2 linked regions of the Arthrobacter crystallopoietes genome follow. The protein of the gene in region 1 binds, or shares a complex with, the protein of each later gene. Links are inferred from orthologs where the notes say so. Each region holds a gene or a part of one and is shown on either strand. Other genes may lie near its edges.

The links. Proteins that work in one complex are often made in the same cells at the same time.
Region 2: the proteins of smc (region 1) and J5251_RS13350 are in contact, whole or in part, in a crystal structure (PDB 3ZGX), measured with the Bacillus subtilis proteins. The link is inferred for Arthrobacter crystallopoietes from one-to-one orthologs.

Annotation. Positions count from the first base shown.
Region 1 is NZ_CP072014.1:3,585,342-3,589,809, forward strand. The notes cover bases 220-4,427. They hold smc (chromosome segregation protein SMC), read right to left. Parts: upstream 4,044-4,427; coding sequence 420-4,043; downstream 220-419. Other genes in these bases: J5251_RS16405 (glutamine amidotransferase), read left to right, coding at 220-371; J5251_RS16415 (3-oxoacyl-ACP synthase III), read left to right, coding at 4,292-4,427. In the rest of the region: more of J5251_RS16405, read left to right, coding at 1-219; more of J5251_RS16415, read left to right, coding at 4,428-4,468. UniProt on the Bacillus subtilis protein: Required for chromosome condensation and partitioning.
Region 2 is NZ_CP072014.1:2,907,181-2,910,357, forward strand. Bases 213-3,177 are described here. They hold J5251_RS13350 (segregation and condensation protein A), read left to right. Parts: upstream 213-1,217; coding sequence 1,218-2,138; downstream 2,139-3,177. Other genes in these bases: J5251_RS13345 (ParA family protein), read left to right, coding at 331-1,218; scpB (SMC-Scp complex subunit ScpB), read left to right, coding at 2,131-2,763; J5251_RS13360 (pseudouridine synthase), read left to right, coding at 2,795-3,177. Outside these bases: J5251_RS13340 (cation:dicarboxylate symporter family transporter), read left to right, coding at 1-68. UniProt on the Bacillus subtilis protein: Participates in chromosomal partition during cell division. May act via the formation of a condensin-like complex containing Smc and ScpB that pull DNA away from mid-cell into both cell halves.

The sequences.
Region 1 (4,468 bases):
TCGGCGAAGTGGAGATAGTACTGACCGATGATGGCAGAAAGGATCCGTTGCTGGCAGGCGTGCCGGACCGGTTCCAGGCTTTTGTGGGACATAAGGAAGCGTGTTCGACGCTGCCCGCCGGCGCCGTGCGGCTGGCCGGCTCGGCTACCTGCCCGATACAGATGTTCCGGCTGAAATCGAACCTGTACGCCACACAGTTCCACCCCGAACTCGACATCGACGGGCTGCTGACACGGATCTCCATCTACCGTTTTGCCGGGTACTTCCCGCCGGCCGAAGCGGCAAGGGTCATGGAAAGTGTCCGTGGAAGCGTGGTCACCGAGCCCCAGCACGTGCTGCGCAACTTCGTGCGGCGCTATCGGCGGCATTAACACTGCCGATGGGACCGGCGCGGGTCTGTGCCCTCGTGCCTCCGCGCGTCAGGCCTCTGCCGTGGCAAGGCGCTGGGATATGACGGTGGAGACGCCGTCCCCCCGCATGGTCACGCCGTAGAGAGCGTCGGCGACTTCCATGGTGCGCTTCTGGTGGGTGATGACGATGAGCTGGCTGGATTCGCGCAGCTCTTCGAAAATGGTGATCAGCCGCCCCAGGTTCGTGTCATCCAGGGCCGCCTCAACCTCATCCATCACGTAAAAGGGCGATGGCCTCGCCTTGAAGATCGCCACCAGAAGGGCTACCGCAGTCAATGAGCGCTCGCCGCCGGAGAGCAGCGAGAGGCGTTTGATTTTCTTGCCGGCCGGGCGTGCCTCGACTTCGATACCCGTGGTGAGCATGTCGTCCGGGTCCGTGAGCACCAGGCGTCCTTCACCACCGGGAAACAGCCGGCCGAAGACGCGTTCGAACTGTGCCGCCGTGTCATGGTAAGCCTCGGTGAAGACGCGTTCCACCCGCTCATCGACTTCCTTAATGATGTCCAGCAAGTCCTTGCGCGTGGCCTTGAGATCCTCCAGCTGGCCGCTGAGGTACTGGTGGCGTTCCTCCAACGCCGCAAACTCCTCCAGTGCCAGCGGGTTCACCTTGCCTAGGGAGGACAAGTCCCGTTGGGCCTTCTTCAGCCGCTTCTCCTGTTCTGCCCGGACAAACGGCACTCCCTCGATCACCGGGTTACCGTCTTCGTCCACCTCCGCGCGCAGGGCCGCCCATTTGTCGTTCGACGCCGCCGTGGCCACCGGAACCGGTTGGTCCGGCCCGTATTCAGCCACAAGGTGATCCGGCGTCAAGCCCAGTTCGTCGATCGCTTTCGTTTCAAGTGCCTCGATGCGCAGCCGCTGCTGGGCCCGCGCCATCTCATCGCGGTGGACGGAATCCGTCAGCTCCCGCAGCTCATTGGCGAGCGTGTCGGTCGAGGTGCGGACGGTGGCCAGTTCGCGCTCCCACGCCGCCCGGACCTCCTCCGCAGCATCACGTTCGCGTTCGGCCAGATCCACCGACACGTCCAGCCACGCCAGCACCTGTTTGACGCCCCGCGCGACGGCGGCGGCTTTGGCCGCCTGCACCTGGCGCTTGCGGGCCCGCTCGGCTGCCTGCGCCCGGGCGTGACGTTCCGTTGCCGCTGCCCGTTCCAGCGATGCGGCGCGGTTGCCGATGGCGTTCAACTGCTCCTCGCCCGAGCGCAGGGCAAGTCTGGCTTCCATCTCGCTCTGACGTGCCCTGGTGGCGGCGGCTGCGAGCGCGTCGCGCTCTTCAGTTGAGGGCTCGGATTCTGCAGGTGCTTCCTGGGCGGCGCCAAGCCGCTGGGTGATCTCTGCCAGTTTCTGCTGTTCAGTGGCAACGTTGGCCTCGGCAGCTTCAACCAGCCTGGCAAGCCGTTCACTCTCCCCCACGGCCGAGCGCAGCGTGGAGCCGAGATGGCCCAGCCGTTCAGCCACGGCCGCCAGCCTGGCGTCCGATTCGTTCAGTTGTTCCAGCGCCGCCTCTGCCCGGGCGCCGGTTTCTGCACGCCGCGCCGTCGCGGCTGCGATCGCAAACTTGGCCCGTTCTGCCCTGGCTGTGGCCTGTGCCAACCGTTGGCCCGTCTCCTCCACCGCAGCCTGCACCTCCAGCAGACTCGGCCGGCCGGCCGAGCCGCCGCGAGCGCCATAAACACTGAAGACCTCGCCTGCCTTGGTGACCGCGGTCAGCTCCGGACGGGCGGAAACGGCTTCCGCAGCCCCGGCGAGATCCTCAACGACGACGACGGAAGCCAGAAAGGCGCGTACCGCTGCGGCTTCTTCCTTCAACGTGACTAGAGAGAGGGCACGGACCGCGTCGCCCGGCAGGGCCAGGTCACCCGGGGCCTGATCCGCGGAAGCCTGGTTGGCAGGGGCAGGATCCGCAGGGGCGAAATGACCCGTCCGGGCGAAGACAAGCTCAATCCGGCCCGCGTCCTCGCTCTTCATCAACTCCAGCGCTTGCACCCCGGCAACCCGGTCGGCAACGACAACCGCTTCGGCGCTGCTTCCCAGGGCCGCGGCTATCGCGGGTTCGTACCCGGGTTCCACCGAGATCAGTTCTGCCAGCGCGCCCAAGACTCCCTGTGAACCAGAGGCCAGCAGAGCCTCGCTGCCGTCCCGTCGGTCCAGGCCTACTTCCAGTGCTTCCTTTCGGGCTGACAGCGCATCACGCTCACGTTCGGCTTCCCGTTCCTCCGCGACAAGGGATTCGAGTTCTTCCTCGATGGCATCCAGCTCCTGCGATGCCTGCTCGTATTCGGCGTCGAGGCCCTCTTCCCCTTCCTCCACGCCGGCGACCTGTGATTCCAGCGCGCTGAACTCGGTCTGCGCCTTCCGACGTCGTTCCTCGCCCTCACCGATCGAGGCACGCAGGCGTCCCAGTTCAGCTTCCGCTGACTCCACCCGCGAGCGGGCCGCCGCCACCTGTCCGGCGAGCTTCGCGAGACCTTCCCTGCGGTCTGCTGCCGCCCGGAGGATGGCGGTCAGGCGTTGGTCTTCGGCGGCGGCGCTGGCTTCCGCGTCGGCGCGGGCCTGCACTGCGTCCTCCAGGGCTTCCCTGCGGTCCTCCAGTTCGAACTCAAGCTCCGCCTGCTCTTCGCGCACCTGTGCGGCTTGCTGTTCCAGCTGGTCCGGATCCCGTCCGGTTTCGGGTTCCGCATCCGCATTGCCGAGCAGCCGGCGTCGTTCATTGGCCAGGTTGCCGAGTGATCTGAACCGTTCGCGGACGGAAGAAAGCTGGTACCAGGCATCCCGGGCGGCATTCAGCGTCGGTGTAGTCTCTGCCGCCAGCCGTTCCAGTTCCGCGAGCCGCCGCCGTCCGGTCTCGAGGGTCCGTTCCACCTCGGCCTGCCTGGCTTTCATCGCGGCTTCGTCCGCCACTTCCTGAGCCAGGGCAGCGGTCAACTGGACCAAGTCATCTGCCAGCAGACGCGCCCGCGCATCCCGGACCTCGAACTGCACCTGCTGGGCGCGGCGGGCCACCTCGGCCTGTTTTCCCAGCGGGGTCAATTGCCGCCGGAGCTCCCCGGTGAGATCGGTCAGGCGCGCGAGATTGGCCTGCATCGACTCCAGCTTCCGGACCGTCTTTTCCTTACGCCTTCGGTGCTTGAGGATTCCCGCGGCTTCCTCGACGAACCCCCGGCGGTCATCCGGAGTGGCATGCAGGATGCGGTCCAGCTGGCCCTGGCCCACGATCACGTGCATCTCGCGACCAAGGCCGGAATCGCTGAGCAGTTCCTGGATGTCCAGCAGTCGACAGTTGCTGCCGTTGATGGCATATTCGGAGCCGCCGGTGCGGAAAAGCGTGCGCGAAATGGTGACTTCGGCGTATTCGATGGGCAAGGCGCCGTCGGCATTGTCTATGGTCAGGGAGACCTGGGCACGGCCCAGCGGCGAACGCCCAGAGGTCCCTGCGAAGATGACGTCTTCCATCTTGCCGCCGCGCAGAGTCTTGGCACCTTGTTCGCCCATGACCCAGGCCAGGGCGTCGACGACGTTGGATTTGCCGGACCCGTTGGGCCCGACGACGGCCGTGACACCGGGCTCGAAATCGAAGGTCGTGGCAGACGCAAAAGACTTGAAGCCGCGCACAGTCAGAGATTTCAGATGCAAATTGTGTCTCCCGCAGCACTTTTTCCTTGAAACAATCTATCGTGTTTCCTATGCAGACCGCGGCAAGAAGGGGCGGTAGTGTGCGCAAGCAGGCCTCCCGGGTCTGTTGTGGAGGAGCGGTTAATCACATATGCATGCCGGACGGTGCATGTGCGGGAACGGCCGCATTAGGTGCATAGTTAAGGTTTCGGGGTGCATCACAGGCGCGGACCGGTGCCGCGGACAGAAACACGAATAAAGGCTGGATATTGATCGGTAACGCGACGTTTCGACATGACAACACGGCACTGCTGGCCGTCACAAGTGTGGAGGCGCCGGTAGTCGTCAGTTCCGCGGAGTTCGACGAGCGCCTAGCCCCCAGCCTCAAGCGTCTGCGCCTTTCCAAGCGTCTGCTCGAGCGTGTCGCCGGAGTGTCCGAACGCCGC
Region 2 (3,177 bases), 680 kb from region 1 along the record:
TTCGGGAGCCCGTCCGCGAGGCCGCGGCACCGGCACGCGACTCAGAACTGGCGACCTCCCGCCAGTAGCAGTCCCACGAACCCGCGAACCTGGGTTCCACACCGACGGCGGTACGTGCCTTCCCGGCGCGTGCCGCCGTCGGTGTTTCGTCGTCCGTCTCTGGCGATCCAGGCAATTGTCACAAGGGTTGGGAAGTGTAAACCTTAGACCTCTACTTGAAGCTAAAGGCTCGCCGGTGACGCTTGGCATATTCGGGAAATGACAGCATCGTGACTGTAACCTTGTCTGGAAGAAGAACAGCCGCGAAACGATGGAAGCTGGGATAGATACGTGAGTAGCGAACAGGGTTCGACGACTCTGCAGGAAGCGGAAGACGCGGTCATGGGCCCCACCGGCCGGCCGCTCACTGAATTTCCCGAGCCACCCGTGCTGACCTCACACGGACCAGCCCGGATCATCGCCATGGTCAACCAGAAGGGCGGCGTCGGCAAGACCACGTCGACCATCAATCTGGGCGCCGCGCTGGCCGAGGCCGGGCGGCGTGTCCTGCTGGTGGATTTCGATCCCCAAGGAGCCCTTTCCGCCGGGCTGGGTACTAACCCGCACGAGTTGGACCTCACCGTCTATAACGTGTTGATGGACCGCAAGGCCGATATCCAGGAGGCCATCCAGAGCACGGACTTCGAAAACATTGATCTCTTGCCGGCCAACATCGACCTTTCCGCGGCGGAAGTCCAGTTGGTCAACGAGGTCGCCCGCGAACAGGTGCTGGACCGGGCGCTGCGTAAGGTCGAAGACGATTACGACGTGATCCTGATCGACTGCCAGCCCTCGCTGGGCCTGCTCACCGTCAACGCCCTGACCGCCGCCCATGGCGTGATCATCCCGCTGATCTGCGAGTTTTTCGCCCTGCGGGCCGTGGCACTGCTGGTGGAAACCATCGAGAAGGTCCAGGACCGGCTGAACCCGCGCCTGCAGATCGACGGCGTGCTCGCCACTATGTACGACGCCCGCACCCTGCACAGCCGCGAGGTCATCGGCCGGCTGCTCGAAGCTTTCGGCGACAAGGTCTTCGAGACCGTCATCAAGCGCACGATCAAATTTGCCGACGCCACGGTGGCCGCGGAGCCGATCACCAGTTATGCCGGCAACCACGCGGGGGCCGGTGCCTACCGCCAGCTGGCCAGGGAGCTGATCGCCCGCGGCGGCGCACCCTGATGACTGACGCGGGACCGGCGGCGGAGACGCTGGCGGCACCGCGGGCCGAGGGCCGTCCCGGTTTCGAAGTACGGTTGGACAATTTCAGCGGCCCCTTCGACCTGCTGCTGGGCCTGATCTCCAAACATGAGATGGATATCACCGAGGTCGCACTGGCCCGGGTCACGGACGAGTTCATTTCCTACACCCGTCGCCTGCAGGAGTCCGGCCAGGACTGGGCGCTGGACGAAGCCAGCGAATTCCTCGTTATCGCCGCGACCTTGTTGGATCTCAAGGCGGCACGGTTGCTGCCCACTGGCGAAGTGGAGGACGACGAGGACATCGCCCTGCTCGAAGCCAGGGACCTGCTCTTTGCCCGCCTGCTGCAGTACAAGGCGTTCAAGCAGATTGCCGCGCTGATGGGACGCTGGCTGGAGGAAGAAGCTGCCCGCTACCCGCGCCAAGTCAGTCTGGAGCCGCAGTTCGCGGCGCTGCTGCCGGAGCTAATCTGGCGGACTTCGCTGGCGGACTTCGCCAAACTGGCGGGCAAGGCGCTGGAGCCGAAAGCACCAAAGCCCACGGAGGTGGGGCTGGCGCACCTGCATGCTCCGGCCGTCAGTGTGAAGGAGCAGGCGGCGATCATCGCGGACCGGCTCCAAGACGCCGGGCCGCTGTCCTTCCGGGCGCTGACCGCGGATGCTGCCGACACCACGGTGGTGGTCGCCCGCTTCCTGGCCCTGCTGGAAATGTTCCGCGACGCAGTCATCGCCTTTGACCAGGCGTCGCCGCTGGGGGATCTGACGGTGCGTTGGACCGGACCCGACAGGGACTGGAGTACCGAACGGCTTAGCGAGGAATACGAAGATGTGCCGGCGCCCGGGTCCGTCCCCGGGGACGGACCCGTTCCCGCCGCGGCCGGAAAGGAAGGGCAGGATGACTGACAGAGCCGATGCCGCGCCGTTGGCCGCGGAAGAATCCGGCGCGGATCTGCAGTCCCTCCCCGGCGGCCCCCGAGCTGCCCTCGAAGCGGTACTGATGGTCATCGATGAGCCGGCCACCGACGTCGAACTGGCCACCGCCCTGGGTCTGCCAATTGCCGAAGTCCGGACGCTGCTGGTGCAGCTCCAAAGGGATTACGACGGCGCGGGCTCTCCGGACGGTTCACCCCGGGGATTCGAACTGCGCAGCATTGCCGGCGGCTGGCGGATCTTCTCGCGCAGTGATTTTGCCGACATCGTATCCGGCTTCATCCTGGAGGGACAGACTGCCCGTTTGACCCAGGCCGCGTTGGAGACGCTGGCCGTGATTGCCTACCGCCAGCCGGTGTCCAGGGCGCGGGTTTCGGCCATCCGCGGCGTGAATGTGGACTCGGTGGTGCGGACCCTCGTCCAGCGTGGTCTGATTGAGGATGCGGGCACGGATCCGGAGACAGGAGGCCTCCTGTACAAGACCACCTCGTATTTTCTGGAAAGATTGGGTATAGGAAATGTTTCCGAGCTGCCCAAACTGGCACCGCATCTGCCGGGGCTGGAAAATTTGGCAGACATCGACGACTCCGATATCTAAGACTGACTCTCGCTAGTTCTAAGGACAGACCATGACACAGGCGCCCCGATCCGGTTCCGGCCGCAACAACCCACGCGGCGGCGGCAAGGGCCCCCGGCAGTCAGGCAAACCCGGTGGCGGTTTCTCCGGCGGCGCCGGCAAGGGCCGCTCCGGGAAGTCCTTCGGCAAGCCGCAGGACGGGCCCCAGGCCGGCAAACCGCGCCCGGGCCAGTCCGCCGGCGCCAAGCCGGGTTCAGCCGCAGGCCGCAAGCCCGGCGCCTCTGCGGGTCGGAAGCCCGGCCCCAACGCCGCGTCCGCCGGGCCGCGCGCCTACGGCAAGGAGCGTTTCGGCCAGAACCTCGGTCCGGTAAATAACCGCCCGAAGAAGGCCAAGACGCCCAGAACCGGGCACGGCGAGACCTCCGATCAGCATGA